Regions from separate parts of the Rhizobium sp. CCGE531 genome, predicted to be linked through region 2. Evidence: riboswitches for the same ligand, from Rfam matches in the RefSeq annotation. Region 2 holds a riboswitch; the other holds the start of a gene.
The links. A riboswitch is a leader RNA that binds a small molecule or an ion and turns the genes downstream of it on or off. The one in region 2 is predicted to bind S-adenosylmethionine.
Positions count from the first base shown of each region.

Region 1: it holds a riboswitch for S-adenosylmethionine, as region 2 does, so the genes downstream of both, metA (homoserine O-succinyltransferase) here and CCGE531_RS03355 (O-succinylhomoserine sulfhydrylase) in region 2, are expected to answer to the same signal.

Region 1 is NZ_CP032684.1:3,846,492-3,862,092, forward strand. Features, by position in the region: gene CCGE531_RS18715 (DUF1839 family protein) at 1-52, opposite strand, end outside; gene CCGE531_RS18720 (amino acid--[acyl-carrier-protein] ligase) at 60-968, opposite strand; gene CCGE531_RS18725 (acyl-CoA dehydrogenase family protein) at 974-2,167, opposite strand; gene CCGE531_RS18730 (acyl carrier protein) at 2,167-2,418, opposite strand; gene CCGE531_RS18735 (lysine-2,3-aminomutase-like protein) at 2,779-3,831, opposite strand; gene epmA (EF-P lysine aminoacylase EpmA) at 3,828-4,892, opposite strand; gene efp (elongation factor P) at 5,044-5,613, shown strand; gene CCGE531_RS18750 (ABC transporter ATP-binding protein/permease) at 5,826-7,676, opposite strand; gene CCGE531_RS18755 (MoxR family ATPase) at 7,842-8,684, shown strand; gene CCGE531_RS18760 (IS110 family transposase) at 8,813-9,754, opposite strand; SAM riboswitch at 10,104-10,181, shown strand; gene metA (homoserine O-succinyltransferase) at 10,230-11,156, shown strand; gene CCGE531_RS18770 (VWA domain-containing protein) at 11,160-12,353, shown strand; gene CCGE531_RS18775 (aldose epimerase family protein) at 12,737-13,762, shown strand; gene CCGE531_RS18780 (GntR family transcriptional regulator) at 13,999-14,772, shown strand; gene CCGE531_RS18785 (SIS domain-containing protein) at 14,769-15,601, shown strand, end outside.
Region 2 is NZ_CP032684.1:664,575-680,175, forward strand. Features, by position in the region: gene phoB (phosphate regulon transcriptional regulator PhoB) at 1-677, shown strand, start outside; gene CCGE531_RS03320 (GcrA family cell cycle regulator) at 829-1,362, opposite strand; gene CCGE531_RS03330 (aspartate aminotransferase family protein) at 1,787-2,986, shown strand; gene argF (ornithine carbamoyltransferase) at 3,157-4,074, shown strand; gene CCGE531_RS03340 (Hsp33 family molecular chaperone) at 4,123-5,112, shown strand; gene apaG (Co2+/Mg2+ efflux protein ApaG) at 5,223-5,615, opposite strand; gene CCGE531_RS03350 (DNA helicase) at 6,229-6,942, shown strand; gene CCGE531_RS03355 (O-succinylhomoserine sulfhydrylase) at 7,010-8,197, opposite strand; SAM riboswitch at 8,241-8,319, opposite strand; gene CCGE531_RS03360 (2'-deoxycytidine 5'-triphosphate deaminase) at 8,491-9,585, shown strand; tRNA gene CCGE531_RS03365 (tRNA-Gly) at 9,644-9,717, shown strand; gene CCGE531_RS03370 (LysR family transcriptional regulator) at 9,729-10,631, opposite strand; gene CCGE531_RS03375 (MFS transporter) at 10,733-11,959, shown strand; gene CCGE531_RS03380 (acyltransferase) at 12,074-12,649, shown strand; gene CCGE531_RS03385 (transporter substrate-binding domain-containing protein) at 12,808-13,653, shown strand; gene CCGE531_RS03390 (tellurite resistance TerB family protein) at 13,719-14,132, opposite strand; gene CCGE531_RS03395 (thermonuclease family protein) at 14,315-15,394, opposite strand; gene CCGE531_RS03400 (helix-turn-helix transcriptional regulator) at 15,410-15,601, opposite strand, start outside.

The sequences.
Region 1 (15,601 bases), 860 kb from region 2:
ACGCATGTGGCTTGTAAGTGGCGGGCTCCAGCCCCTGAAAGACGACGGCCATGGAAGGCTCAGCCCCACAGCGCCTTGCGCACACTCTCGGGCCATTCCTTGACGTCGAGACCGTGGGTGTGGAAAAGCGCCAGCGCAATGCGCTCCAGGCCGAAGCCGACGCAGGCGGTGTGCACCACGCTGCCATCGGCAAAGTTCAGGCCCCACTTCGTGCCGAACGCGTCCTGGTGATAGTTGAAGCTCATGCAGGCTGTGGGATTGGCGGTCGAGGTGATCGGAATCAGCAACTCGAACTTCAGGTTCTGGTCGCGCTGGTTGTTGGCGAGCATCTTGCCGGCGCGGCCGAAGAACGGGTCGTTGGCGACGTCGATGGTCACGTCGAGGCCGACGGCCTTCATCATCTCGACACCGCGATCCATCCAGCTCTGGCGGAAATCCGTCACATGCTTTTCGCTGCCCATGCAGACATATTCGCGCATGCGGAAAAGCTGCTGGCGGGCCGGATCCTTGGAGGGCTCGTGGCGGAAGCAATAGGACTGCAGGTCGAAGAGCGCGCCGTCGTCGGGCAATGCGCCGCGCTTGGCAACCGTCGGGTAGAGCGGATAGCAGGCCGCCGGCGTCAGCACGATATCGGTCGCCTGCTGATCCTTCGTCCAGTCGTCGCCGACTTCCATGCACTTCAACAGGCTCATATGATCGAGCTCGTTGCCGCAGAAGCTGTGCACGGTGCCGGCAAGCTGCGGGAAGCTCTTCATGTAACCGCTCGTTTCGAAGAAGGCGCGGTTCATGCCGGGCGGAAAGCGGATGGCTTCGGCGCCATCGGCGCCGCCGAACGTGTCGATCAGACGCTCGAAGGCGGAAATAACGTCTTCGAACTGGCCGCTGCGGCCATAGAGGCCGTCAACGCCGGTGTCGATCAGAAGACCGGATTCGAAAAGCCGGTCGAGAAACGAGGTCTGCATATCCATGGCGATTACCCCAACAGGCTGGTATCTTGTTTGTGGACGAGCAGCATGGTCGACGTATTGCCGAGGATGCGGTCGTTCGAGATCATCAATTGCGCCGAGTGCGCGTCGCGCAGGTGGCGGCCGAGGCTGTAGGGCGTACCGTTCTTGTAGCCCATGATGCCGCAGATCAGCATCGCGTGGTTGATGATCGGCAGGATCATCTCCGAGGATGCGATCTTGACGTTGTTCATCGCCACGGCAAAGGCCATCGACGACAGGCGGTCGGCATCGAGCTTCGCCTCTTCATAGGCCTTCAGCCCCGCGACCACATTGGACTTCACCATCTGCAGCATGCTGGAAGCTTCGGCGAGGCGCAGCGCGCCGGGCGGCGGCGCACCGGGGGATTTGCGGGCCGCGGCACGTACGAAGGTCTGTGCGCGGGAAACCGCGTCGGCGGCGATACCGTACCAGACGCCGCTCCAGAGGAGGTGTGAGCTTGCCAGCATCGATTGCGCGGCGATCTCGGCAAACGGCTTCGGCAGGATCTGCACGGCAGGCGCTTCGCCCTTGAAGAGGAAGCCGTCGGAGCAGGTGCCACGCATGCCGAGCGTATCCCACTCGACCGTGCGCTTGATCTCGTACTGGTCTTTCAGGAAGCAGCTGAGCACCTGATCGGAAGACGCCGCCTCGGCATGGCTGCGCGAGGTGATCAGAATGGCGTCGGCATGGGCGCCATAGGAGATGACGGTCGCATCCTTTTCGAGGTAGCAGGTGTCGCCTTCGACCTTGATGGCGCAGATGCTGTTGCGCAGGTTGCCGCCGATACCGCCCTCGGTCGTCGCCGAAGCCAGCAGCAATTGTTCCTTGGCGATGCGGCGCATGAACTCGCGGTGCCATTCGCTGTCGACGCCGTGTTCGACCAGGCTCGAAAGCTTGATCTGATGCATGGCGAAGACCATGGCGCTGGCGGCACAAGCCTGCCCGATAATCGAGCCGAGTTCGGCGATTTCGGTGATCGACGCGCCCTCGCCGCCGAGATCGACGGGAATCTGGATGGAGAGCAGTCTCTCGGCGCGCATTGCGTCGACAGCCTCGCGCGGGAACCGGCCCTCGGCATCGACGGCATCGGCGTGTTGGCTGGCGATCGCCGCGACGCGCGCGGCACGCACCGCCGCCCCCTCACCCGTCCCAACCTCAAGCAAAGCGACCGCCGCACTCATCATGCGACCTTTCTGCTGTCCAGGATCATGCCGACGGTTCTTTCGATTGCGGCAATGCTGGCGAAGGACTTGCGGTTCAGCAGGTTGTCGGGAAATTCGATGTCGAAGGCTTCCTCGATGCCAAGCATCAGCTGCACGGAGGCGAAGGAGGACAATCCCGCAGCATAAAGGTCGGCGTCGTCTTCGATCTGGTCGACGGCAACGGGAAGCGTACCGAACTTGGCCAGCAAATCGCGAATCGTCTTGTTCATAGTCTAGTCCCTTCTGGCAATGGCAAGCACAACCGAAGTCATGCCGTCTTATCGTTGGCCAAGAAGTAACAGGTAAAATAGAACATTCCGCTAAGCGACGTGGTAAATACAACCAACTTATACTTCATGGAAAATTGCTATATTCGACACTTACCTGATTGGAATTTACGATGCGTAAGCCATCTAACTCGCGGCCCAAGCATAAATATCGAAAATCACTAATATTAAGCAATGGCGATTTTTGGAATGTTGAGATGCGAAAGAAGGTTAACGCACCAAAATTCGCCGCCACGTTTTATTCAAAAAACGTCATAACAATCAGAGCGTCAGTGAAAGTATAAGCCTGCGGGACAAAGACCGTTAGCCTTCCGGCGGATAGATGTGCTCGCCGCCGCGATAGTCCGAAATCGAATAGCAGCCTTCGCGCAGCTCCCGCACCGACGTTTGCCCGATATCCGCCTTGCCATAGCCGCCGGGGATATCGAGAATATAGGTCGGTTGGCAAAGGCCGGAAATACGGCCGCGCAGTGCCGCGACGATCGCCTGGCCCTCGGCGATGGTCAGGCGGAAATGGCTGGTGCCGGGCGCAAGGTCGGGATGGTGCAGGTAATAAGGCTTCACACGCGTTTCGACGAAAGCCTTCATCAGCGCCGCCAGCACTTCCGGATCGTCGTTGACGCCCTTGAGGAGCACCGACTGGCTGACGAGCGCGATCCCGGCATCGACGAGCCGGGCGCAGGCAGCGCGCGCCTCATCCGTCATCTCACGCGGATGATTGGCATGCAGCGCCACGTAGGTGGTCTTGCCGCTCGCCTTCAGCGCCGCGATCAGCGCCGCATCGACCTTCAAGGGATCGACGACGGGAATGCGGGTGTGGAAGCGGACGATCTTCACATGATCGATGTCGGCAAGCTGCCTCAGAATATCTTCCAGCCGCCGAGGGGAAAGCACCAGCGGATCGCCACCCGTCAGGATGACCTCCCAGATCTCACTATGGTCGCGGATATAGGCAAAAGCGCCGTCGAGCGCATCCCCATCCAGCGTCCCGAGCCCCTGCGGGCCGACCATTTCGCGCCGGAAGCAGAAGCGGCAATAGACCGGGCAGACATGCACGGCTTTCAGGAGCACGCGGTCCGGATAGCGATGCACGACGCCCTCGACCGGGCTATGCGCGTGATCGCCGATCGGATCGGCCCTCTCTTCGGATGTGACGAGCAATTCGGCCGGATCGGGCACGAACTGCCGGGCGATGGGGTCGGCTGGATCGGCCGGATCGATCAGGCGAATGACCGATGGCGTCAGGGCGACGGCATAGCGCTCCGCCACCGCTTCGAGCCCGATCGCCTGATCCGCATCGATCAGTCCGGCACGCTCAAGCTCGCCGATGTTCCGGATCGGGCGCATGGAATTCATTGGTCGAACTCCGCAACCGGCGCCCACAGCACCTGCTCGATACGCGAGGCTCCGGTCGCCAGCATGACAAGCCGGTCGAAGCCGAGCGCAATGCCGCTCGCATCGGGCATGACGGCAAGCGCCTGCAGAAAATCCTCGTCCAGCGGATAGGTCTCGCCATAGACGCGCTGCTTTTCCGCCATCTCGATCTCGAACCGGCGTCGCTGCTCCTTGGCATTGGTGAGCTCGCCGAAGGCATTGGCAAGCTCGACGCCGCAGGCATAGAGCTCGAAGCGTTCGGCAACGCGGTGATCCCCAGCCGAAGGCCGGGCAAGGGCCGCCTCGGAAACGGGATATTCGTCGAGGACCGTGGCGCGGCCGAAGCCAAGATTGGGTTCGATCTTCTCGACCAGCACCCGGCTGAAGAGATCCTGCCACAGATCGTCGTCGGCAACGCGAATGCCCGCCTGGCGCATATCCGCCGCCAGACGCTCGCGATCCGTCGACCCGTCGAGGCCGATGGAGGCAAAGAGATCGATGCCGGCATAGCGCTCGAAGGCGTCAGCGACGCTGATACGCTCGGGCGTCAGGAACGGGTCCGTCTCGGCACCGCGATAGCTTAGCTTCTTTGCACCGACCGTCTCGGCCGCCAGCGCCAGAAGCGCGGCGCAATCGGCCATCAGTGCCTCGTAGCTCTCGCCTGCCCGGTACCATTCGAGCATGGTGAATTCCGGATGGTGCAGCGGCCCGCGCTCGCGATTGCGGTAGACATGGGCGAAACAGGCGATGCGCTCCTCGCCCGCCGCCAAAAGCTTCTTGCAGGCGAATTCCGGCGAAGTGTGCAGATAAAGAGGCGAGGCCCTGCCGTCGGTCGTTAGCGCCTCGGTCTCGAAGGCATGCAGATGCGCCTCGTTGCCGGGCGACACCTGCAGCGTCGCCGTATCCACCTCGATGAAGTCGTTGCGCGCGAAGAAAGCCCGCAGCGCCACCTGAATGGCATTGCGGCCGATGAGGAACGGCCGCCGGTCCGCATGGACATTGCGGGTCCACCAGGGGGACGCTTTGCTCGTCTTCGGCTTCATTCCTAGCTTTCTTCAGGACACCAGCCGCCTTAGGGGTGGCAATTTCCATTAATTTAGGGTAGTTGCGCCCCCAAGCAAACAAAAGCTGCGTCTCGGAGAGCATTTCGACAGTCCCTCTACGACGCAAAACGCAGCGTTACAAGGAAGTCTTATGGTCAAGGTCATCGCCTCTTCCGTCCGCAAGGGCAACGTTCTCGACGTCGACGGCAAGCTCTACGTCGTTCTCACCGCCGCGAACTTTCATCCGGGCAAGGGCACGCCGGTCACCCAGGTCGACATGCGCCGCATCGTCGACGGCGTGAAGGTCTCCGAACGCTGGCGCACCACCGAGCAGGTCGAGCGCGCCTTCGTCGAAGACGTGAACTTCCAGTACCTCTATGAAGACGGCGAAGGCTTCCACTTCATGAACCCGGCCAACTACGACCAGGTCGTCGTCGACGTCGACACCATGGGCGACCAGAAGGCTTACCTCCAGGAAGGCATGACCTGCGTTCTGTCGATCCACGAAGGCATTCCGCTGGCACTCGAACTGCCGCGTCATGTCACGCTGGAAATCACCGAAACGGAACCGGTCGTGAAGGGCCAGACGGCATCGTCTTCCTACAAGCCCGCCATGCTGGCGAACGGCGTGCGCACCATGGTGCCGCCGCACATCAACGCCGGCACCCGCGTCGTCATCGCCACGGAAGACAATTCCTACGTCGAGCGGGCCAAGGATTGAGCAATTCCAGGAAAACTGCGCAGCGGTTTTCCGCCCGGAATTGCTAGGAAACAAAGAGATGGAGCGGTTCGGAGTTTCCGTGAAAAGCTGAACCGCTCTGAGCGGCCAGCCGCTTCATTGCATGAGAAAACGCCTCGTCGGGATGACGGGGCGTTTTGCGTTTCGGGAGAACGGAAGCCAAATCGATCTCGTCGAGGCATCACGAGATCGCGTTATGGCGTATTGGCCCTTTTCTGACCCTTCTGCGCCGTACTGACGGCTTCCGGCGGCGTATCGATCTCAATGCTGTGCTCATGCGAAACCAAGGTCTGCAGATGCAGGAGGCGTGGCGACATGGCCTGCATGAAGGCCTCGGAGCGGCCGATATAGATCAAGGTCGCACCAGCCAATTCGGCCAGCAAGGCACAGGCCTTCACCTGAACTTCGGCCTCCAGCCCTTCCAAGGCATCGTCCAGGATGACCCATTTCGGCTTTGCCAACAGCAGATGCGCAAAGCCGATGGCCTTCTGCTCTTCGGTATCCAGCAATCGATCCCAGCGGGCCTGCGTATCGAGGCGACTCTTGAGGCGGCCGAGGCCCACCTTCTCCATGACGGCATCGACGGCGGCATCGTCATAGGCGTCGCGATCCTCGGGGAAGCAGATCGCCTCTCTCAAAGTGCCGCTCGGAACGTAGGGCGTGTGCGGCATGAACAGCATATCGTCCATCGGCGGCAAACTGACCGTGCCGGAGCCGCTGTACCATTGATGCGCCAGCACCTCGAACAGCAACCGCCGGTTCACCCCGTGATCGCCATTGATCATGAGGTGTTCGCCGGCATTGATCGTGACCATACCCTCGGCGACCTGGAAGCCGTTTTCGGTGTCCTCGTCATTGGTCTTCGTCGAAATCTCGAGGTCGGTCCACACCATCGTACCCGGTGCTGCCTTGTCGAAGACCAGCATGTGCGGCATCGGGGTCTTGTCGTCCATTTCCGTCAGGGCCTTGCGGAAATCGGTGACGCGCATCAGCGTGGCGCGCCATTCGGCGATCGGGCCGAAATTGGCGACATACCAGCGCAATGCCGAATTGACCTGATTGAAGGCACCGACGGCCACCATGAGCTGGCCGAAGGTCAGACCACCGGAGAAATAGGCGGGTGCGGCAACGAGGATCGGGATGATCAGCACAAGCCAGCCATAGCCTGCCGAGACCCAGGTCAGATTGGTATTGGCGATGGCAAGCTGGCGGATGACGCCAAGGACAGCGGAAATATCGAGATTGATCCGCCGCCGTTCGTTCTCCTCGCCACCGGCAATGGTGATCGCCGCCATATGCTCGTTGGCATGCATGAGCGCAAAGCGCAGCTCGGCTTCCTTCGAATAGCGGTCCGCATTCAGCCGCACCAGCCGGCGGCCGACGAACTGGCTGAGGAACGACGCCGACCCGGCATAAAGGATCGCCGCCCAGACCATGTAGCCGGGGATCGCGAAGCTCGCGCCGTTGACCTTGAATACCATGCCGCTGGACAGCTCCCAGAGCACGCCGATAAAGCTCAAGAGCAGGATCGTTGCCTGCACCAGGCCGATGGCAAGCCCGGTCGTGCTTTCGGCGAGATTGCGGGCATCTTCATGCAGGCGCTGGTCGGGATTGACGCCGATCAGCCCGGAGGAGGCGAGACGAAGCGCGCGCTTGGCCTGGAGCCACTGATTGACCAGGTCCCGCGCCAGGCCTTCGCGCATGTAGAGCGCGGTCATCTGGTTGAGCCAGGCCTGGACGACGTTGAGGACCAGAAGCGAGCCGGCGATGATGCCGAAGACGCCGAGCTGATGGAAGAAGGCGGTGATATCGCGCCTTGCCAGCGAATCGTAAAAGGGCGCGTTCCAGCTGTTGAGCAGCACCTGGACATAGGCCGTGACCATGATGATCAGGAAAAGCGCTACGGTCAGGGAAATGATCTTGATGCGGACGGGCGAATTCCAGAAAGCCGAGAACATCATTCTCAGCCGGAAGAAAAGGCTCAAATCGTACCCGACCTGCTCGTTTCCCTGGATATTCGGCTTGGCTTGCGCTTCAACTGCCATCAGCACTTCCCTGCGACGCACATCCCGTCAATTAACCATGACCCGCCCCCATGTCCATCCTTGCAATAGATCAGTGCGATCACGTTGCTATATACACGGTTTCACGCCTTGAACCGAATTCGGCCAGCAATTAGCTTGCACATGAAAGATTGAGAAAGCCTTCCGATGCAATTTCAGGGAACCGCGGACTATATCGCCGACAAGGATCTGATGGTCGCCGTCAATGCCGCAATCCGGCTGGAACGCCCGCTTCTCGTAAAGGGCGAACCGGGCACGGGCAAGACCGAGCTCGCCCGTCAGGTGGCTGCGGCCCTCGGGCTCGATCTCCTCGAATGGAATGTAAAATCGACGACGAAAGCGCAGCAGGGCCTCTACGAATATGATGCGGTTTCACGCCTGCGCGACAGCCAGCTCGGCGACATCAGAGTTCACGATGTCGGCAACTATATCCGCCGGGGCAAGCTCTGGCAGGCCTTCACCTCGCCGAAAAAATGCGGGCTGCTGATCGACGAGATCGACAAGGCCGATATCGAGTTCCCCAACGACCTGCTGCAGGAACTCGACCGCATGGAATTCCATGTCTACGAGACCGGCGAGACCATCCGGGCCGCCGTCCGCCCGATCGTCATCATCACGTCAAACAACGAGAAGGAACTGCCGGACGCCTTTCTGCGCCGCTGCTTCTTCCACTATATCCGCTTCCCCGACATGGAAACGCTCGCCCGCATCGTCGAGGTGCACTATCCCGGCATCAAGCAGGCGCTGGTGCATGCGGCACTCACGCAATTCTTCGAAATCCGCGACGTGCCGGGCCTTAGGAAGAAACCTTCGACCTCCGAAGCCCTCGATTGGATCCGCCTGCTGGTCGCCGACGACATCGATGCCGAAACGCTGCGCGCCGATGCGAAGAACGCACTGCCGAAGCTGCATGGGGCGCTTCTGAAGAACGAGCAGGACGTCCATCTCTTCGAGCGGCTGGCCTTCCTGGCGCGCGGGCAAGGGAAGTAATGCGGCTTGCCGAGCCTTTCGCCCGCAGAACTGCGGACGTCACTTGCAAGAAGACGTCACTTGCAAGAATAAGAGAGCTGCGCCACCCGCCCTCGCCCTTCGAGGCTCCGGCCTTCGGCCTTCGCACCTCAGCAACCGTGTTGGTTGATCCAGGGTGTCCGTCTTCGGACGATTGTGTTGAGGATGGTTGCGAGTTTTCGCATAGCGGCGACGATGGCGACCTTTGGCGGTTTGCCGGCATCGCGCAGCCTTGCGTAGAAGGCCTTGATGGTTGGCGAACAGCGGAGGGCTGACAAGGTCGCCATGTAGAGGGCGCAGCGCACGGCGGACCGTCCACCTGCGATATGGCGCTGGCCGCGCATGGCGCCGCTGTCGTGGGCCATTGGTGCAACGCCGATCAGGGCGGCAAGTTTCTTGTCATCGATGCTGCCGAGTTCAGGGAGTTCGGCGATGAGAATGGCGGCGGTGATCTCGCCGATGCCGGGCACGGAAAGCAAAAGATCGCGCCGTTCGACCATATCGGGTTCGGTCTCGATGGCCAGGGTGATGGCCGTGTCGATGCGGGTAAGCTGCGCCTTGAAGGAGGCAAGCAGCTCGTGAATGAGGGCGGCGATATCCGCAGATGCATGTTCGAGGCGGTTCTTCTCGGCAACGGCCATGTCGATGAGTTGCCGACGGCGGGCCACCAGCGCGGCCAAGGCGATGCGGCCGTCGTCGATATGGGGGATCTGTGCCGGCCGCATCGCCTTGGCGAAGTGCAGGATGACCCGGGCATCGACCTGATCGGTCTTGGCCAATCGGCCACTGGCTCTGGCAAAATCGCGGACCTGGCGGGGATTGACGACGGCAACCGCAATACCGGCCGCCATCAATGTGCGCACCATGCGCATCTCGTAGCCGCCGGTTGCTTCGACGACGACCAGACTAGCTCCCGCGACCGCGGCTGCAAGCCCATCGCAACCTGCCGCATCATTGTTCCATCGCGCCACCGATGTGGCGCCGTCGAGCGCGACGTCAAGATAAGCCTTGGAGACGTCTATCCCGACCATAACATCCTGTGAGGCATTCATGGGTGCTCCTCCTTGCAACGCGGGCTCGAAGCCCAGCCAACCGTTCGAGCAGAAAGGATGCGACAGAGGCGCTTGCTGAGGTACGGGTTCAAGACCCAAGGATGACACGCACCTCCGTCACGCCACCCATCTTACACTATCGCCAACGTACAAGGGTGAGGTCTGATCTCCTGCACCCTAGTACGAACCCTCTCTGCCTCACCCTGAGGTGCCTTGGCGCTGAAGCGTCAGCGCAAGCGTCAAGGCCTCGAAGGGCGAGGCAGCCCCGGAGCCTATTTGCCCACGTCAAAAACGGAACCAGCCCACCGCCTCGCTTGCCCATTGACCCGCAGGAATAGCAGGTTTATGCATTTCTCCTTGTGGTGATTTGGCCGGCCGGCTTGCAGCCACGTTAAATAAGTCGCTAAAGGGCCGCGTGCGGACCGGTAGCGATTCATGATCGCGGCCGGTTTTTTTGTATTTGGCGAGTGAAACAATGCCCATCAGGATTCCCGATACACTGCCCGCATTTGAAACCCTCCAAACCGAGGGCGTGCGGGTGATGACCGAAACGGTGGCGTTCCGTCAGGATATCCGCCCCCTTCAGATCGGGCTTCTCAACCTCATGCCGAACAAGATCAAGACCGAGGTCCAGATGGCGCGCCTAGTCGGCGCATCGCCGCTGCAGGTGGAGTTTTCGCTGGTGCGCATCGGCGCGCACAAGGCCAAGAACACCTCCGAGGAGCATCTCCTTGCCTTCTACGAGACGTGGGAAGAGGTGAAGCACCGCAAGTTCGACGGCTTCATCATAACGGGCGCGCCGATCGAGCTGCTCGAATACGAAGATGTCACCTACTGGGACGAGATGCAGCAGATCTTCGACTGGACGGCCACCAACGTCCATTCGACGCTGAACGTCTGCTGGGGCGCGATGGCGGCCGCCTATCATTTCCACAAAGTGCCGAAATACACGCTGACGGAGAAGGCATTCGGCGTCTATCGCCACCAGAACCTGAAGCCCTCTTCCGTCTATCTCAACGGCTTTTCCGACGATTTCGCCATTCCCGTCTCACGCTGGACGGAAGTGAAGCGCGCCGATATCGAAAAAGTGCCCGGCCTGCAGATCCTGATGGATTCGAGCGAGATGGGCGTCTGCCTCGTGCACGAACAGGCCTGCAACCGGCTCTACATGTTCAATCACGTGGAGTATGATTCCACCTCGCTGGCGGACGAGTATTTCCGGGATGTGAATGCGGGCGTGCCGATCAAGATGCCGCACAACTACTTCCCGCACAACGACCCGGAGACTGCCCCGCAGAACCGGTGGCGCAGCCACGCGCACCTGTTCTTCGGCAACTGGATCAACGAGATCTACCAGACCACGCCGTATGATCTGGAGGAGATCGGCCAAGAAAGGACTTGAGGCTTGTTCATTCCCTTCTTCCTGAAACTGAAGGAAGCGAAGGTTCCGGTCACGCTCCGGGAATTCCTGTCGCTGCTCGAAGGGATGGAAGAAGGGATTGCCGATTATGACGTCGAAGCCTTCTACTATCTGGCGCGCACGACGCTGATCAAGGACGAGCGCTTCATCGATCGCTTCGACCAGATCTTCGCCGACTATTTTCGCGGCGTGGAAGCGATCGGCGGCAATGCCGATGGAGAAGCGGTTGAGCCGACCGCCATTCCCGACGAATGGCTGCGCAAGCTCGCCGAGCGGCATCTGACAGAAGAGGAAAGACGGCAGATCGAGGCGCTCGGCGGCTTCGACAAGCTGATGGAGACGTTGCGCGAACGGCTGGCCGAGCAGAAGGGCCGCCACCAGGGCGGCTCGAAATGGATCGGCACGGCCGGAACCTCGCCCTTCGGCGCCCATGGCTACAATCCCGAGGGCGTGCGCATCGGCCAGGAAACCTCGCGTCATCGCCGCGCGGTCAAGGTCTGGGATCGCCGCGACTTCAAGAATCTCGACGACGGCGTCGAGCTCGGCACCCGCAACATCAAGGTGGCGCTGAAGCGCCTGCGCCGCTGGGTGCGCGAGGGTGCGGCCGAAGAGCTGGACCTTTCCGGTACCATCCGCTCCACCGCCGAACATGGCTATCTCGACGTCCAGACCCGGCCGGAACGCCGCAACGCCGTCAAGCTATTGATGTTCTTCGATGTCGGCGGCTCGATGGACGACCATATCCGTGTTGTCGAGGAACTCTTCTCCGCCGCTCGATCAGAGTTCCGGCACATGGAGTATTTCTACTTTCACAACTGCCTCTACGAGGGCGTGTGGAAGGACAATCGCCGCCGGCGGGTGGACATCACGGCGACGACGGACCTGATCCGCACCTTCGGCCCCGACTACCGCATCGTCTTCGTCGGCGATGCGTCGATGAGCCCCTACGAAATCACCCACCCGGGCGGCTCGGTGGAGCATTGGAACAAGGAGGCCGGCGAAGCCTGGCTTGCCCGCATGACCGGCCATTTCCGCAAATGCATCTGGATCAACCCCGTGCCGGAGAGCTATTGGGGCCACACGGCCTCCATCTCCATCGTCCGCCGCCTGATGACCGACCGCATGTATCCGCTGACGCTTGGCGGCCTGGAAAAGGCGACGCGGGAATTGTCGCGCTGAGTGTTGTGATCTGGAATTCGTAATAATCGGGCGTGCACTGTCTTGCTGAACCTTCGTGCCTGGCCCCTCACCCCAACCCTCTCCCTGCTCGCGGGGAGAGGGGCTCTACAGCGGTCTCTTTACGAACCAAAGTGCAACCGTCTGCCACGGTCATCCCCTCTCCCCGCGAGCGGGGAGAGGGCTAGGGTGAGGGGCCGTTACGAAAACCAGCCGCTCTGTCTTACCCATTGCATACTCCCGGCGCAGTCTGGGAACCATGAGGCTGAGCCGAGGCTTGATCGGCAGCCCCATGCCTCTAAATTTCGCCATTGAATCGGTTGCGGAACGGCGCGAATGGGGGCAGGGTCTGGCCTCGCATTTCGATAGGGAGTGGATGAGCTGATATGACGGAAAGCACTTTGCAGCGGGAAATTTTTGGGACGACGGCCGATGGGGAGACCGTCTATCGCGTCAAGATATCAGGCGGTGGCCTGACGGCGCATATCATGTCCTGGGGCGCGGTCATCCAGGATCTTCGCCTTGACGGCCACGAGCCGGCGCTTCTGCTCGGCTTCGACAATTTCGTCGACTATCCCGCCCACTCCTCCTATTTCGGCGCCACGCCCGGCCGCTGTGCCAATCGCATCGGCGCCGGCCGCTTCACGCTTGACGGCAAGGACTACCAGCTCGAGCTCAACGAGAAGGGTGTCACGCATCTGCACGGCGGCAAGGACAATATCGCCAAGCGCAACTGGACGATCGTGGAGTATGATACCGACCGCGTTGTCCTGAAGATCGTCGATCCCGATGGCCGCGCCGGCTATCCCGGCAATTGCACCATCCACGCGACCTATCGGGTGCATGGCAATGGCGAACTCTCGGTGACCTACGAATCGACCACCGACCAGCCGACGCTCGCCAATGTCTGCCAGCATGCCTATTTCAACCTCGACGGCCGCGACGATGCGCTCGGCCACGACATCATGATCGCCGCCGACCATTATACGCCGACGGATGAGAAGCAGATACCGACAGGCGAAATCCGCTCAGTGGAAGGCACGGTCTTCGATTTCCGCGAGATGGCGCCGATGAAGCGTTTTGAAGGAAGCGAGCAGGCGCTTTACGATCACAATTTCTGCCTGTCGAGCGAGCGCACCGCCAAACGCTCCGTCGTGCTTGCCCGCAGCGTCAATTCCGGCGTGTCGCTCGAGGTGCGCACCACCGAGCCCGGCGTGCAATTCTATGCCGGCTTCAAGCTCGACGTGCCGGTTCCCGGCCATGACGGCCGCAAGATCGGCCCGTTCGCCGGCTTCTGTCTGGAAACGCAGATCTGGCCCGATGCCATCAACCATGAAGGCTTCCCCAATGCCGTGCTCCGCCCGGGCGAGGTATTGCGGCAGGAAACGGACTATATCTTCACCAAGAACTGAGGCCGAGCATGATGCCGAAAAGTGTAAACGGTTTTCGGACGACATCATGCTCTACTTCCTTGATTCCAGAGCGAATTCAGATTTTAGGCCGAACAGACCTAAAATCTGAATTCGCTCTGGGCCACGTCCTGCTCTCTTGAGAATCGGCCGGGCGTCCAAAGCGCCCGGCCGATTTTTTTGCGACGCGAACAGATTCACCTTGTGAATTGGTTCTAAATAGGTTCTAAATAAACACCATGGATAGAACCAGTTTGATCGCCGAATTGAACAATCGCGGCCTCGGCGAGGGAACCGGGAACGGACCACTTTATAAGCGCCTGGCGCAGGCGCTGACCGGCCTCATCCAGGAAGGGCTGCTGAAACCAGGTACGGCGCTGCCGGGCGAGCGCGATCTCGCCGGCGCCCTGCAGATCGGCCGCGTTACCGTACGAACTGCCTATCGTGACCTGCTCACATCGGGCGTCATCGAATCCCGTCACGGCAGCGGCACCTTCGTCTCGCAGCATGTCGAGCGCATTGAGCAGCCGCTCTGGCGCCTCTCTTCCTTTTCCGCCGATATGCGCTCGCGCGGCCGCGAACCGGCAGCGCGCATCCTCCAGCGCACCGTCAGCGCACCGGCCCCGGAAGAATCATTCCTCCTCGGCCTCGGCCTCGACGAGCCCGTGCTGCGGCTCGACCGATTGCGCCTTGCCGACGGCCAGCCGCTTGCCATCGAGCGCGCCGTCGTTCCCATCAAATTCCTGGGCGAAGAAGCCATATCCGAAGGATCGCTCTATGATGCGCTGGCCGCCAGGGGCTTCAAGCCCGTGCGCGCCCAGCAGAGGCTGACCGCGGTGACGCTCGACCCCACCTCCGCGTCGATCCTGACGGTCAAGGCGGGGGCGCCGGCGCTGCTGATCGAACGCGTCTCCCGCCTCGCAGACCAGCGCGTCGTTGAATACACACGTTCGCATTATCGCGGCGATGCCTATGATTTTGTTGCTGAATTGAGAATTGGAGATGACCAATGAGCGAGACCCAATCCCTGATGCTGACGGAAGCCGGACAATCGCCGGAGGTGGTCGCAACCCTGCTTGAGAAGGAAAAGCCTGCTTTTGCCGAGATCGCGAAGCTCTTCGCCTCGGGGCGCCCGTCGCTGATCACGACGGCGGCGCGCGGCTCTTCCGACCATGCGGCGACCTTCTTCAAATATCTCTTTGAAATCTCCTGCGGCATCCCGGTCGCCTCCGTCGGCCCGTCGATCGCCTCGGTCTATGGTGCGCCGCTTCACCTGAAGGGCGGCATCCACTTCACGGTTTCCCAATCCGGCGGCAGCCCCGACATCATCGCGCTGCAGACCGCCGCCAAGAAGGGCGGCGCAACTACGATCGCCGTCGTCAACGTCACCGACAGTCCGCTCGCCAGGGAAGCCGATATCGTGCTTCACCTCAATGCCGGCCCGGAAAAGAGCGTTGCGGCCACGAAATCCTTCATCGCTTCCGTCGCCGCGCTCGCCGGCGTCACCGCGACGATTTCGCAGGACAAGGCGCTGTCTGCCGGCCTCGCGAAGCTGCCGGAAGCACTTGCGGCGACATCAGGCATCGACGGCAAGGCTGCCGAAGACGTGCTGTTCAATGCCTCCTCGCTCTATACCGGCGGCCGCGGCCCCGCCTTCGCCATTGCGCTCGAAGCGGCCCTGAAGGCGAAGGAAACCGCCGGCCTGCATGCGGAAGCCTTCTCGCTGGCCGAACTCATGCATGGTCCGATGCGCCTCGTACAGCCGGGCTTCCCGATCGTCGCCTTCTCTCCCGACGATGCCGCCTTCGCCAACAATGCGCAGGCGCTGGAGCGCCTGCAGAA
Region 2 (15,601 bases):
CGAGAGTTGCTGTTGTAGAAGACGAGGAAGCGCTGAGCGTTCTGCTGCGCTACAATCTCGAGGCCGAAGGCTTCGAGGTCGACACCATCCTCAGAGGCGATGAGGCCGAGCTGCGTCTTCAGGAGCGCATCCCCGATCTCCTGATCCTCGACTGGATGCTCCCCGGCGTGTCCGGCATCGAGCTCTGCCGCCGGCTGCGTATGCGGCCGGAGACGGAGCGCCTGCCGATCATCATGCTGACGGCCCGCGGCGAGGAAAGCGAGCGCGTGCGCGGGCTTTCCACCGGCGCGGACGATTACGTTGTCAAGCCGTTCTCGACGCCGGAGCTGATGGCCCGCGTCAAGGCGATGCTGCGGCGTGCCCGTCCGGAGGTTCTCTCCACGGTGTTGCGTTGCGGCGATATCGAGCTGGACCGCGAAACCCATCGCGTCCACCGCAAGAGCCGCGAAGTGCGGTTGGGGCCGACGGAATTCCGCCTGCTGGAATTCCTGATGTCCTCGCCGAGCCGTGTCTTCTCGCGCTCGCAGCTGCTGGACGGCGTATGGGGGCACGATATCTATGTCGACGAACGCACTGTCGACGTCCATGTCGGACGCCTGCGCAAGGCGCTCAATTTCTCCAATATGCAGGATGTCATCCGCACCGTTCGCGGCGCGGGCTACTCCATGGAAGCCTGAGCGGCAGAGCCCGCTCAGGCATCAACATTACAGCGCCGCGCGCCTTTCAAGACGCGCTAAGGTCGCTGTAACACCTTAAAATTATGCAGTAGTGGCGGAAATAGAAAACGGGCCTCAAGGGCCCGTTTCTTTTATCTCCGCGATGGGGATCTCAGCCGCGTGGCTGGGCCGGCCGACGTCGTTCATGCACCGGCTGATAGGCCAGGCGCTGATGATAGCCGCAATAGGGCGACGCATCCGGGCTTTCGTTGCCGCAGAAGTGGAAATCGTCCTTCAGCGGGTCGCCCACCGGCCACTTGCAGGTGCGCTCGGTAAGCTCCGTCAGGCCAAGACGCCGGGAGATCGGAACGACGACGTTCGATGCCGGGCGATATTGGATTTCATTGACGGCATCGACCTCGATTTCTTCCTTGAGCATGGTTGCGCCCTGCTGGCGGGTAACCGTGCGGGTTGCAACGCGAGACGTGTAATTCGGGGCGCGGGGCGCAGCACTGCTGCGCTTTGGCGTGCGTGCAGCCGCCGCGGTGCCACCCGCCTTCGCTCGGCCGGGAAGGTTCAGGCGGTGCACCTTGCCGATGACGGCATTACGGCTCACGCCGCCAAGCTGCGCCGCGATCTGGCTGGCGCTCAATCCTTCGGACCATAGCTTCTTCAGCTTTTCGACGCGTTCGTCTGTCCAATTCATGCCCTGTCTCCGCTGTCGCGTTTCCGATGGCAGAATCCCTCACCATTGCCTCGCATGGGATCGAGGCGCGAAACGCTCTAAAATTGTGGTGACTAGTTCCGCCGCATGCAGTCTAGCAATTGGTTTTTAACCTAGTGTGAGGCTGACTCCGTGACAAGAGTCGCGGGAATCTTGAGGAATCGATTTCGAGGTTTTCCCCAACTTGCTGCCCCGGCGTGGCATTTCTGCAATAGGCAGTGCCGAACGCATCCCTTTTGGCCGTGGGCGCTTTCTCGCACCTGCTAAATCGCCAGTTTTGTTGACATCGCGGTGCAAAACATCAATAGTGCCCAGGCCGCCGCAAGGCGGCATTTTTGATTTTTTCGGACCCGTTTCATCGTATGGAAGCGATTGGTCCTTAGGGTTGTGATCGAGGAGATATGCCATGGCAGAGACCGCGCCGCTTTACGATACCTATCTGCGTGCTCCGCTGCGGTTCGAGCGAGGCGAGGGCGTCTGGCTGGTTACCGAAAACGGCGAGCGCTACCTCGATTTCGCAGCCGGCGTTGCGGTCAATTCGCTGGGTCATGCCCATCCTCATCTGGTCGCCGAATTGAAGGCGCAGGCCGACAAGGTCTGGCATCTGTCCAACCTCTATGAAGCACCCGGCCAGGAAAAGCTGTCGAAGCGGCTGACGGAAGTAACCTTCGCCGACAAGGTGTTCTTCACCAATTCGGGCGCCGAGGCGCTGGAATGCGCCATCAAGACGGCGCGGCGCTATCAATTCGCCAAGGGACATCCCGAAAAGTTCCACATCATCACCTTCGAAGGCGCCTTCCACGGCCGCACCATCGCGACGATCGCCGCCGGCGGCCAGGAGAAATACATCGAAGGCTTCGGCCCGAAGGCGCCGGGTTTCGATCAGGTGCCGTTCGGCGATCTCGATGCCGTTCGCGCCGCCATCACCGATGCGACGGCCGCGATCCTGATCGAGCCGGTGCAGGGCGAGGGCGGCATTCGTCCCGCGACCAACGAATTCCTGCGCGGCCTGCGCGAGATTTGCGACGAGCATGGCCTGCTGCTGGTTCTCGACGAGGTGCAGTGCGGCGTCGGTCGCACGGGCAAGCTCTTCGCCCATGAATGGGCCGGCATCAAGCCGGATATCATGGCGGTTGCCAAGGGCATCGGCGGCGGTTTCCCGCTGGGCGCCTGCCTTGCGACGGCGGAGGCCGCCTCGGGCATGAAGGCAGGCACGCACGGCTCGACCTATGGCGGCAATCCGCTTGCCATGGCAGTCGGCAATGCTGTGCTGGACATCGTGCTCGCTGATGGCTTCCTGCAGCATGTGCGCGATATCGCTCTGGTGTTCCGCCAGGGCCTCGCCTCGCTGAAGGACCGTTTTCCCGACATCATCGAGGATGTTCGCGGCGAAGGCCTGATGCTCGGCATCAAGGCGGCAATACCGCAGGCGGATCTGCTGCAGGCGATCCGTGCCGAGCACCTGCTGGGCGTGCCGGCGGGCGATAACGTCATCCGCCTCCTGCCGCCGCTGGTCGTAACCGCTGACGAAGCGCGCGAAGGTCTGGCACGTCTCGATCGTGCCGCCGAACGCGCGCGCTCTGCCCGCATCAAGAAATCGGCTTGAACTCAACGCCCGCAGTCGGGGCGGTTACCGCGCCGCGCGTCGAAGCGACGCGCAAAGGACGCGGTAATACCTAGAAATCGCATAAGCCTTCCCTTAAATCGATGGCGATTTAAGGGGTTATGCGTGCCCCACGCGGGCGTTATTGTTTTTTCTGGAGTACAGGTGAGGACATGGCTTCTCCGAAACACTTTCTCGATCTCTCCGCCGTTCCGGCTGCCGAGCTGCGCAATATCATCGACGATGCGATCGTGCGAAAGCAGGCGCAGAAGGCCGGCACGGCCGACAAGCCACTGGCCGGCAAGATGCTGGCGATGATCTTCGAGAAGCCGTCCACCCGAACCCGCGTTTCCTTCGATGTCGGCATGCGCCAGCTCGGCGGCGAGACGCTGTTCCTTTCCGGCACCGAAATGCAGCTTGGCCGCGCCGAGACGATCGGCGACACGGCGAAGGTGCTGTCGCGCTATGTCGACGCGATCATGATCCGCACGACCGATCATTCGCGCCTGCTGGAACTCGCCCAACATGCGACCGTTCCGGTCATCAATGCGCTGACCGACGATACGCATCCCTGCCAGATCATGGCCGATATCATGACCTTCGAGGAGCATCGCGGCCCGATCAAGGGCAAGACGCTCGCCTGGACCGGCGACGGCAACAATGTCCTGCATTCGCTGATCGAAGGCGCCGCTCGTTTCGGCTATCGCATGAACATGGCGGTACCCCTTGGTTCCGAGCCGAAGGATCACTATCTGAACTGGGCCCGCAACGAGGGCGCCGAAATCATGCTCTCGCATGATGCCGACCGGGCGGTCGCCGGCGCCGATTGCGTGGTAACCGATACCTGGGTTTCCATGAATCAGGAACACCGGGCTCGCGGTCACAACGTCTTCCAGCCCTATCAGGTCAACAAGGCTTTGATGGCACAGGCCGGCCAAGACGCATTGTTCATGCATTGCCTGCCCGCCCATCGCGGGGAGGAAGTGACGGACGAAGTGATCGATGGTCCGCAATCCGTTGTTTTCGATGAGGCGGAAAACCGCCTTCATGCGCAAAAGTCGATTCTTGCTTGGTGCCTGGGCGCGATCTGAGGATATGAAGCCGCGCCTTGAGGGCGCGGGCGCAGTAGGAGTAAAGCAATGGCTGAAAATGCCGCCTCGCTGGGTCAATTCGATTTTGCCGGTGACGATCACGTCGTCCCCTTCCAGGTGGAGGGGCTCGATGTGCGCGGCCGCGCCGTGCAGCTTGGTCCGCTTCTGGACACGATCCTGGCCCGGCACGATTATCCGACGCCGGTAGCGCGCCTTTTGGCTGAGTCTATCGTTCTCACGGTTCTGCTCGGCACGTCGCTGAAATTCGAAGGCAAGTTCACCGTGCAGACCAAGGGTGACGGCCCCGTCGATCTTCTGGTCGCCGATTTCTCGACGCCGGAAAATGTTCGGGCCTATGCGCGTTTCAATGAAGAGGCGCTGGCAAAGGCCGTCGCCGAGGGCCGGACCGAACCGGAGCAGCTGCTCGGCAAGGGCGTGCTTGCCTTCACCATCGATCAGGGCCGTTTCAGCCAGCCCTATCAGGGCATCGTCGCGCTCGACGGCGCTTCGCTCGAGGAGATTGCCGGCACCTACTTCCGCCAGTCGGAGCAGATCCCGACGCGCGTGCGCCTGGGTGCCGCCGAGCTCTTCGATCGCGACGGGGATGGCAAGCCGCGTCATCGCTGGCGGGCCGGTGGCCTGATTGCGCAGTTCCTGCCGGAAGCGCCTGAGCGCATGCGCCAGCCGGACCTGCATGGCGGCGACGGCGATACCGGCATGCGCGATCATGCCGAGGACGATGCCTGGGCGGAAGCGCGCAGCCTGGTGGAAACCATCGATGCCGACGAGCTGACGGATCCGCTTGTTGGTACCGAGCGCCTTCTCTATCGCCTGTTCCACGAGCGCGGCGTGCGCGTCTATGAGCCGAAGGCGGTTTTCGATCGCTGTTCGTGCTCTCGCGACAAGTTGAAGGGTGTGTTGAAGGGCTTCACGGACGAGGAGATCGAGGCGAGCCAGGACAATGGCGAAATCGCAGTGACCTGCGAATTCTGCTCGACGACCTATCGCTTCGAAGCGTCCGAGATAGAAGCGGCCTGATGTCGCTCTGGAGTATTTCCAGGAAAAGCGCGCAGCGGTTTTCCGTCCGGAATGCTTAGCAAAACAAGAAGATAGGGCGTTTTCGCGATTCGAAGAAAAGCGGAAATGCTCTAATTCAGCGTGCGCAGCAGGTTCGGCGTATCCAGCGAAAAGGCGGGGATCTTGACATGGAACAGCTCCCCGTCGTCCGTCTCCATCTGGTAATGGCCGAACATCATGCCTGACGGCGTGTCCAGCGGACAGCCGGAAGAATATTCATAGGTATCCCCGGGTTTCAGGTGCGGCTGCTCGCCGACCACGCCGGGGCCTGTCACCTCATCCACGATGCCGTTCATGTCGGTGATGTGCCAGTAGCGCGTTACCAGCTTGACGGCCGTTTTGGAATGATTGGAGATGACGATGCGGTATCCCCAGACATAGCGGTCGTCGTCCGGATCGGATTGCTCCTCCAGATAAAAAGGTTCTACGACCACCTCGATGTCGCGTGTTAGGGCGCGATACATGCCTGATACCTTGCCACTGCCCTGAAGTGTCGAGTGCTTCTTCAAGCCTCATTGCCGCTTCAGCATTTCCAATGCTCGCGGCATATTATCCGCTTTCCACCACACCCGCAAAGTGCAGGACGTCTAGCGGTATCCTATAACCAGCTCGTTCCGTCAAGGAACGGCGTGATGAAAACTTGCGTGAACGGGTAGAGCATCCCGGCACTTAGCTATTACAGCTAATAACGAAGGTTAACGAGGCGTAGAAAGAAGTATCTAAAATGGCCTATCATTTGGTCTTGTCTACCACAAAGCCGCTCTTCCCGTCTTTGGCGAGCGGAAACGCTTGCCGCTATCAAAGGTGCACTTGCAGGTTTCCCATCGTATCTGCAGCCCGCTGACCAAAATCTCCAGCTCATATAATTCCTGAATTCGTCTTATGTTCCCTTGCAAGGGCATGACCGTAATTTTCCTCGGAAAGGATTTCGGCTATCATCTGATTCTGGCATCGCCCGTGCCTCCCCCCTCCATTCGGGAAAGTATATTTCATGCGGGGCCGTCGATAACCGAACCGACTGTTTGAGCGCCTGGCATAAGGAGGGGTTGCGGTCACTGCTCGCAATAGGAGGTTTATATGAGGCTTTCAGTCCCTGTTTATCATTTGAAGCGTAAGGCACGGCTTTTGTCGCGCCAACAGAATATCCCCCTGCATGCTGCATTGGATCGCATCGCGGCCGGTGAAGGTTTTGGAGGCTGGAGCTTGCTTGCAAGCAAAACCAACACAGCCGTACCCGTCGGCGAGTTGTATTCGCGTTCAAGCCCGGGTGATCTGGTGCTGATCGGTGTTCGGCGCGGTCACGGCAAGACCCTGATGAGTCTAAGGCTCGCCGTCGAAGCCATGAAAGCTGGCAATCGCGGTGTCTTCTTCACGCTGGAAGACACGGAAAAGGTCGTTCTGGACCGTTTTCCTGTCATCGGTGCCGATCATGCGGAATTCGCTGATCTATTCGATTTCGACAATTCGGATGCCATCAGCGCCGACTATATCGTCGAGAGGCTGGCCGGGGCGCCGCGCGGCACGCTGGCTGTGGTCGATTTTCTGCAACTGCTCGATCAGAAGCGGGAAAAGCCGGAACTGATGATCCAGGTTCAGGCGCTGAAGGCGTTTGCGCGCGCCAGAGGCGTGATCGTCGTCTTTGTCTCACAGATCGATCGCGCTTATGATCCGGCGCAGAAACCCTTGCCCGATCTTTCGGACGTCCGCTTGCCTAATCCGCTGGATCTCAAGCTGTTCGACAAGATGTTCTTCCTGAACGACGGTCTGGTTGAGTTCAAGGCCGCCAGCTGACGAGCTGTCATTGCCCGATGAGGGCAGGTCGAGCCGCCCAGAGAAAATCTGGGCGGCTCGATTGATATCAGGCGGAAACCTGCTCGAGGGCACGAGCGAAATCCTCGACCAGATCCTGGCTGTCCTCGATACCGGCGGAGAAGCGCACGGTGCCCGGCGAAATGCCGAGCTCGGCGCGGGCCTCGTCGGTAAGGTTCTTGTGCGTCGTGGTGGCCGGATGGGTGATCAGGCTCTTGCTGTCGCCGAGATTGTTGGAGATCTTCACGATGTCCAATGCGTTCTGCAGCTTGAAGGCCGCTTCCTTGCCGCCCTTGAGCTCGAAAGCCACCAGCGTCGAGCCGCCGCTCATCTGCTTGGCGATGATATCGGCCTGCGGATGGTCCTTGCGGCCGGGATAGATCACGCGGGCGACCTTGCTGGTTTGCTCAGCGAGGAAATCGGCAATCTTTGCAGCATTTGCCGTCTGCTGGGCAACACGCAGCGGCAGCGTCTCGATGCCCTTCAGCAGCGTCCAGGCGGTGAAGGGAGACATGGCCGGGCCGGTATGGCGGAAATAGTCCTGCAGGTTCTCGTCGATCCACTGCTTGTCGGAGAGGATGACGCCGCCGAGCGAGCGGCCCTGGCCGTCGATATGCTTGGTGGCGGAATAGACGACGATATGGGCGCCGAGTTCCAGCGGTTTCTGGAAGAGCGGGGTCGCGAAGACGTTGTCGACCACGACCTTGGCGCCGATCTGGTTGGCGAGCGTGGCGACGGCAGCGATATCGACCACTTCCAGCGTCGGATTGGTCGGGCTTTCGAGGAAGAAGAGCTTGGTGTTCGGTCGAACAGCCTTTTCCCAGTTCTCGACGAAGCGGCCGTCGACCAGCGTGCATTCGATGCCGTATTTCGGCGCCAGTGTTTCGACCACCCAACGGCAGGAGCCGAAGAGGGCGCGGGCGGCAACGATATGGTCGCCGGCCTTCAGCTGGCAGAGAATGGCGGCGGTGACGGCGGCCATGCCCGAAGCCGTGGCGCGGGCATCTTCAGCGCCTTCCAGCGCGCACATGCGCTTCTCGAACATGTCGTTGGTGGGGCTGCCGTAGCGGGCGTAGATGAAGCCGTCCGTCTCACCCTTGAAGCGGGCTTCCGCGGCTTCCGAGGTGTCGTAGACGAAGCCCTGGGTCAGATAGATTGCTTCGGAGGTCTCGCCGAATTGCGAGCGGAGTGTTCCGCCGTGAACGAGCTGGGTTGCGGGGCGCCAAGTCTTGCTCATGCCATCACCACTTTCAAAACAAAAAAACCGGCCGCGAAAGCAGACCGGTTTCAACCCGGTCTTTTTAGCCACTTGTTTAACGTGGCTGCAAGCCGACCGGCCAAATCACCACGGGATAAGTTGCAATACTGCCGTTGACCGCTTGCGTCAATTCCCCGAGTTTGGTTTTGTCTGCGGCAAATTACTGGCCGCGCATCCGTCTGGATGCGCAAAAGCCGCAGTAACATTTCGAACGGCGCTCGGCCTGGCAGATCTATTCTCGACTTGCCGGCTTATGCGGCTGGGAAAGAGGCATGATGGCTCGCAATACTGGAATTCTGGCCGATCGCGCCATCGCCGCGCTCTTTGAAACCGGGCGGCTGACGAGCGAGAGGGAACTGGACGTCGATCAGATCCAGCCGGCAAGCCTTGACCTCAGGCTTAGCGCCCATGCTTTCCGCGTCCGCGCCAGCTTCATGCCCGGTCCCTCGCATCTCGTTGCCGACAAGCTCGACCGGCTGAAGCTGCATGTTATCGACCTTTCCGAAGGCGCGGTGCTGGAAACCGGCTGCGTCTATATCGTGCCGCTGATGGAGCGCCTGGACCTGCCCGAGGACATGTCGGCCTCCGCCAATCCGAAGAGCTCGACGGGCCGTCTCGACATCTTCACCCGCGTCATCACCGACCGCGCACAGGAGTTCGACAAGATCCCGGCCGGCTATTCCGGCCCGCTTTACCTCGAAATCAGCCCGCGCACCTTCCCGATCGTCGTTCGCCGCGGTTCGCGCCTGTCGCAGATCCGCTTCCGTGTCGGCAAGGCCTTGCTCACCGAGCCGGAGCTTCTGGCGCTGCACGAAACCGAGACGCTGGTCGCCAGCAAGAAGCCGAACATCACCGGCGGCGGCATTGCGCTGTCGATCGATCTTGCCGGCGACAAGGAAGGGCTGATCGGCTATCGCGGCAAGCACCACACCGCCGTCGTCGATGTCGACAAGAAGGCTCAGCACGATATTTTCGACTTCTGGGAGCCGCTCTACAGCCGCGGCCGCACCGAGCTGATCCTCGATCCGGATGAATTCTACATCCTGGTCTCGCGCGAGGCGGTGCATGTGCCGCCGCATTATGCCGCCGAGATGACGCCGTTCGATCCCCTAGTCGGCGAATTCCGCGTCCACTATGCCGGCTTCTTCGACCCCGGCTTCGGCCATGCGCCGGCCGGCGGCCGCGGCAGCCGCGCCGTGCTGGAGGTGCGCAGCCACGAAGTGCCCTTCATCCTCGAGGACGGCCAGATCGTCGGGCGTTTGATCTATGAACACATGCTGGAACAGCCAAGCAGCCTCTACGGCTCCGGCCTCGGCTCGAACTATCAGGCACAGGGCCTGAAGCTCTCGAAGCACTTCCGGCTCTGATCCGTCACTGACCGGCCTTGACAGAGGCCGTCAAGTGTTGGACATCTCAAGGGTACAGGCGGGTGTAGCTCAATGGTAGAGCAGCAGCTTCCCAAGCTGAATACGAGGGTTCGATTCCCTTCACCCGCTCCAAAATTTTCACGTCAAAAACGGCCTCTTTCTTTCAGCGTTCCCGCCAGCGCTTCGCCGAAGGTCGCAATCGGGCGGGCAAGCCGCCCCGCCGGTGGGCGATGTACCAGCCAGTTGACGACTTTCGGGCTGAAATCCGGCACTTCGACGATCTCGATCGCATTGCGCCAGCGGCTGTGCGCCAATGCGGCAGGCGTGAGGACACCGATGCCGACGCCGCGTGCGACCAGCGATATGCGCAGATCGGCGCTCATCGCCTCGACAGCGACCTCGAAGGGCAGGCGCTCCGCTTCGAAGCGATGGTGAATGAAGGCGCGGAAGCCGCAGCCGCTCTGGTTCATGATCCAGGGAAAGCGGGAGAGGTCTTCAAGCCGCGGCGTCTTGGGAACGCCAAGCGACGGCGCGGCAACGAGGATGACGCTGTGGACCCCAAGCACATCGCCGACGACATTATCAGGCGGCTCGACGCCCTCCGCCAGGCAGACGGTGGCGGCATCCAGCTGGCTATGCGCCACCTGCTCGATGAGCTGCGGCGACCAGCCCGAGACGATGCGCAGCGTCAGTTGCGGAAACTCGTTGCGGAGCTGGTCGAGAGGGGCCGAGAGTGCCGCCTCCGAGAGATAGGGCATGATGCCGAGGCGGAATTCGCCGCTGATCGCGCCACCGGGCGAAACGCCGGCCTTGAGGTCGTCGAGCGAACGCAGGACGCGGCGTCCATGCTCATAGGCCTCGCGTCCCGCCGCAGTCGGCTTGAGCGGTTTGGATTGCCGGTCGAGCAGCGCAATGCCGAGACTGTCTTCCAGGTTCTGGATGCGCCGGGTAATGCCTGGCTGCGTCAGGTTGATGCGTGCCGAGGCAGCAACGATCGAGCCCGTTTCCACCACGGCGACGAAAGCTTCAAGATCATGAATGTTTATGATGAACTCGCATAATCATTATTATTTCATTTCAATTGCCGCATTATGCAGCAAGGCGATAAACATGGCTATCGATATTATCAGAAATCATTGGAGAGGCCATGTCCCAGGTCCCCGAACGCATTGCGAGTGAAGCCGAAGACGATGCGCCAGAGGCGGTCGCCGCTCCCTCGACTTTACTGTTTGCCGTCGCCACCGGTGTCATTATCCTCAATCTCTTCGCGCCGCAGACGCTGGTCGGCATCATCGGCCCATCCCTCGGCTTTTCGGAAAGCGGCGCCGGTCTGGTGGCCATGGCGTCGCTGCTCGGCTATGCCGCCGGCCTGTTTTTCCTGGTGCCGTTGGCCGATCTGATGGAAAACCGCCAGCTGGTGCTGCGCATGCTTTTGTCAGGCTTGGTCATGGCCGTTGCCGCCGCCCTTGCGCCGACGGGTTGGAGCCTCCTGATCTTCCTCTTTCTGCTGGGTGCAGCCTGTTCGGCGATCCAGATCCTCGTGCCGGTCGCGGCAGGCATGGCGCCGCCCGAGCATCGTGGGCAGGTGATCGGCAATGTCATGAGCGGCGTGATGGTCGGTATCCTTGTGTCGCGCCCGTTGGCGAGCCTCTTTGCCGATTTCTGGGGCTGGAGGAGCTTCTATGCCATGAGCGCCGCAACCCTTGCGCTTCTGGCGGCCGTGCTGGCCCTGCGCCTGCCCGAACGGCGGCCTTTGGTCAGCGCCAGCTATGGAGCCCTGATTGGCTCGCTCTTCCAGTTGCTGCGGGAGGAACCCGTGCTGCGGCTGCGCGCCTTCACCGCCGCCCTGATGATGGCGAGCTTCAGCCTCTTCTGGACTTCCGTTGCCCTGCGCCTGGCGCAGCCGCCATTCTCCCTTAGCCAGTCCGGCGTCGCGCTGTTTGCCCTGGTCGGCGCCGGCGGTGCCGCCGCCACCTCCGCCTTTGGCCGCATGGGCGACCGCGGCTGGACGCGGACGGCGACGCTTGTCGCGCATCTGATCGTGCTTGCCGCCATGGCCCTGGCCGCCTGGGTCGGCGAGATGAGGTCCGGCGACTCCGTGGCCCTGCTGATCCTTCTGGGTGCTGGCGCCGTGATGCTCGATGTCGGCGTGACCGGCGACCAGACGCTGGGACGCCGCGCCGTCAATCTTTTGAAGCCGGAGGCACGAGGGCGCATCAATGGCCTCTTCGTCGGCATCTTCTTCCTCGGCGGCGCGCTGGGTTCGGCGCTTGCCGGCACGGCGTGGGATTTCGGCGGCTGGATTGCCGTCTGCGCGGCCGCGGCTGGCTTCGGGCTGATTGCCTTGATCACCGGCCTTGCCGCGCGTGCATGAACTCTGCAGAGGGGGCCGGCACTTGCGGTCCCGCCTCTGCATCGCCATGTCCTAGCCCTTCAGGTGGGTGTCAGACGGATATGACAGAAGGGCGCCCCTCGTAGGAGCGTCTAAATGCGCGGCATTGCATGGTTTTTGAGGTTGAGGGCGATCTTTCGGAGCGGCGTCCTCAAGATCGCCCGCAGTACGAAAGTTCCGCTCGGCACCAGGATCATCTGGAAGCGCGGCGATGTTCGTATTGGCGAGCGGGTGCATTTCCGCAAAGGTGTCGTCATCGATGCGCAAGAGGGCAGCATCGAAATCGGCAATCACGTTTCCTTCAATGATTACAGCATTTTGCTAGGCCGTGGCGGCATCTCCATCGGCAACGACGTGCGCATCGCCGCACATGCGATGATCGTCTCTTTCGATCACAATTTCGATGATGTTTCGCAGCCGATCCGCCTTCAGGGCGTGACGAAGAAACCGATCGTCATCGAAGACGATGTCTGGATCGGTGCGGGAGCCAAGATCCTCGGCGGCGCCCATGTCGCCAAGGGATGCGTCATCGGCGCCAATGCCGTCGTCAAGGGAAAGACCGAGCCCTACGGCATCTATGTCGGAGCTCCGGCAAGACTGCTGAAGCGGCGGGGAGAAGCCGACGACAGCAGATCGGGAAAGGTCGAACAATTCGCCGGCGCGAAAAAGTAGTCGCGGGCGCTGCGGCTGCCGTTGTCGAGCGCGATATTCCCCTCGATATTCCCCCTGCGGCATGACTCTGCTACACCGTATCGGTGAATCAGGAATGTGCATCCACGACGGGAGGCCGGATCAAGACCATGCGTGTTTGCCTTTCGTCGCCGATTTCCATGGCCTGGTCTATGGCGCATGCGGCGCTGGTCGCCATGTCCTGCGCCCTGCCGCTCGCCGCCCAGGAGGCGAAGCCGCCGAACCTGCCGATCCTGTTCGATGCGCGCGAACGCCTGCCGAAACCCGATCTGTCCTCGCTGGTCAGGCTGCGATTCCTGACCTCGATCGATTTTCCGCCCTTCAACTTTCTCGATCAGAACGGCAAGCTCACGGGCTTCCATGTCGAGCTTGCCCGCAAGATCTGCGACGAGCTCGACATAGCGGACAAGTGCCAGATCCAGGCCTTGCCCTTTGGTGAGCTGCAGGGTGCACTGGCGACTTCGCAGGGCGATGCCGTGATATCAGGCGTGGCAGTGACGCCGGAGCTGCGCAAAAGCTTCGCCTTCTCGCGCCCCTTCCTGATGCTGCCGGCCCGCTTTGTGCGCAATCTGAAGGCGTCGATCAGCGGCACCACGGCCGCGTCGCTTTCGGGCCATTCGGTCGGCGTCGTCAGGGGGACGGTGCATGAGGCCATGCTGGCCGCCTTCTTCCCCGCGATCAAGCCGGTGCCGTTCGACGACAAGGATGCGCTGCTGGCAGCGGTCAAGGACGGCAAGGTCGATAACGCCTTTGCCGACGGCTTGCAGCTTTCCTTCTGGGTCTCGTCACCGGCCGCGGAAAAATGCTGCGCCCTGTTCGATGGTCCTTATCTGTCGCAGCAGTTCCTCGGCGAAGGCATGACCATCATGCTGCGCCAGCGTGATGCCGATCTGACGGCCGCGATCAACCATGCCCTTGCCACGCTTTCGCGCGACGGCAGGCTGCAGGAAATCTATCTGCGTTACTTCCCCTATGGGCTTTACTGATCAGAGCAATTCCAGGAAAAGTGCGCGGCGGTTTTCCGTCCGGAATGCGTAAAACAAGAAAATGTCTAGGCCTTGCGATAGCGGGCAATGGCGCTGCGCTCGATGGCGGCGCAGGTGAGCTTGTCCAGGCCGAAGCGATCGCGAAGCAGGCTGAGCAGGCGCAGCTCCTCGGCCTTGACCGACAGATCGGCCGAAGCGACTTCGACGGCAAGCGCATAGGCCGTGTCGTAAAGCCGCGCCGGCAGCGTGTCGCGCACGGTTTCCAGCACGATGTCCAATCCTTCATCGCTTGAAAGAAGCTTGGCGCAATCGCGGGAGACGGAAATCAGCTTTTCGTCGTCGAACCCCTTGAAGACCGGCAGGGCGTGAATGAGCTCGCCAATGCGGCTGAGCTCCCGGTCGTTCATCGTGCGGTCGACGGCCGAGGCCAGTACCATGACGTAGATCAGGGCCTCGTGAGCAGAAAGCGGCTTGTTCATGACAGGCGAAGTCCTTTGAATTTGGCAGACTGAAAAGTCGGGCGTCTCATGGCAAAAGTTACTGCATAATTCCTTAAATCGGAATCGATTTAGGGATAAAATTATGCAGCAGATTTAAAGTGCTACAGCGACCTTCGCGCGTCCTATATGACGCGCGGCGCTGTAATGGCGGAAGCAAGGCGTCAGATCGGATTGAGCGGATCTTCCTTGGCCGGCGGCGGTGCAAGCGTCGATTTCCCGTTCTTGCGTGGATCGTCTCCATATATGCCGCGCTTCTTCTGCCTGGCCTCATCGACAAGGGACGCAAGCGGAGAGCCGGGTTCCGGATCGGCCCAGCCGAAGCGGACGAGCCAGGCGCTGAGATCGACGCGGACATAGCGGCACTCGCCCTTGACCATGCCCTTCCAGGCGGGGTCCGGCACATCGCAATCGATGGAGCGGCCGCGCAGATACATGCGGAATGCCGTGCGCGCGGCCTGGCCGCATGGCCAGCTGTCGCCGCTCGGACCGGTGCACATCCGGCCGACATCGGTCGGAATGATCCCGCTCAGTTGCACGCTCCTGCCGCCAAGGGTCAGTATGCCCACCTGGTCGGCAAAGGGGCGGACAAGCTCGATCGTCGTCGTCTGCCCCTGCGGCTTGGATGCCGGATCGAGTGAAGTCTGTTGCGACTCGGGCTTGGGCTGGGCTTGCTGCTGCAGCTGTGGGGGAAGGGTCCGATGTGCGGCTGCCGACATTTCCCTATCGATCTGGTCGGCCGGGATTCGGTTGTCCGGGATGGGATCGGCGGCGGCCTTGTCCGGGGTGGCGTTCGCGGGCACTGGTTTCTGGGCGGCGGCGATATCCACATCCTTCGCAACGTCACTGGCCGGCATTTTCGCGGTATCATCCGTGGCCGATGCAGGCGATGCCGCCGCCGCAATAGCCGGTAATTCCGGGCTGCTGTCGGAGGCTGTGGCTGGCTGGGTGGTCTTTTCGTTTGTGGCTTCTTGCGTGGAACTGGCCACCTGCACCGTCGACAGGCTCTTTGGTTGCGATTTGCTCGACGCCGTATCGTCCTGCTTGGCCATTTCGACGGCTTTTGCGTCGGCCCTGGCTGCGTCCGTCGGCGCGGTTGCGACGGGCTTGCTTTCAGCCGTCGTGGCGCCGCCGCCTCGGCCGGGTAGGGCAAAGCCATGCTCCCCGATTTGGACCGCGACGAGGGTCAACCAGGAACCGACGACTGCGCCTACCGCGCCTGCAAGCCAAAGATTACGACGCATAACGAGAAAACTTTCCTATTGGCTGGCCCATATGATCCGGGCGATCCATTCCACATCCGCAAGATCGAAGCTGCGATTGGGGTGTTCGGGGTTCAGCGACAAGAGTTCTATCGACTTCGCGCTCTGCCGCAGCAGGACCTTGGCCATCACTTCACCCTCGCGGGTCTTCACAACGACACGGTCATTTTTCCTGATCTGAGCGCCTGG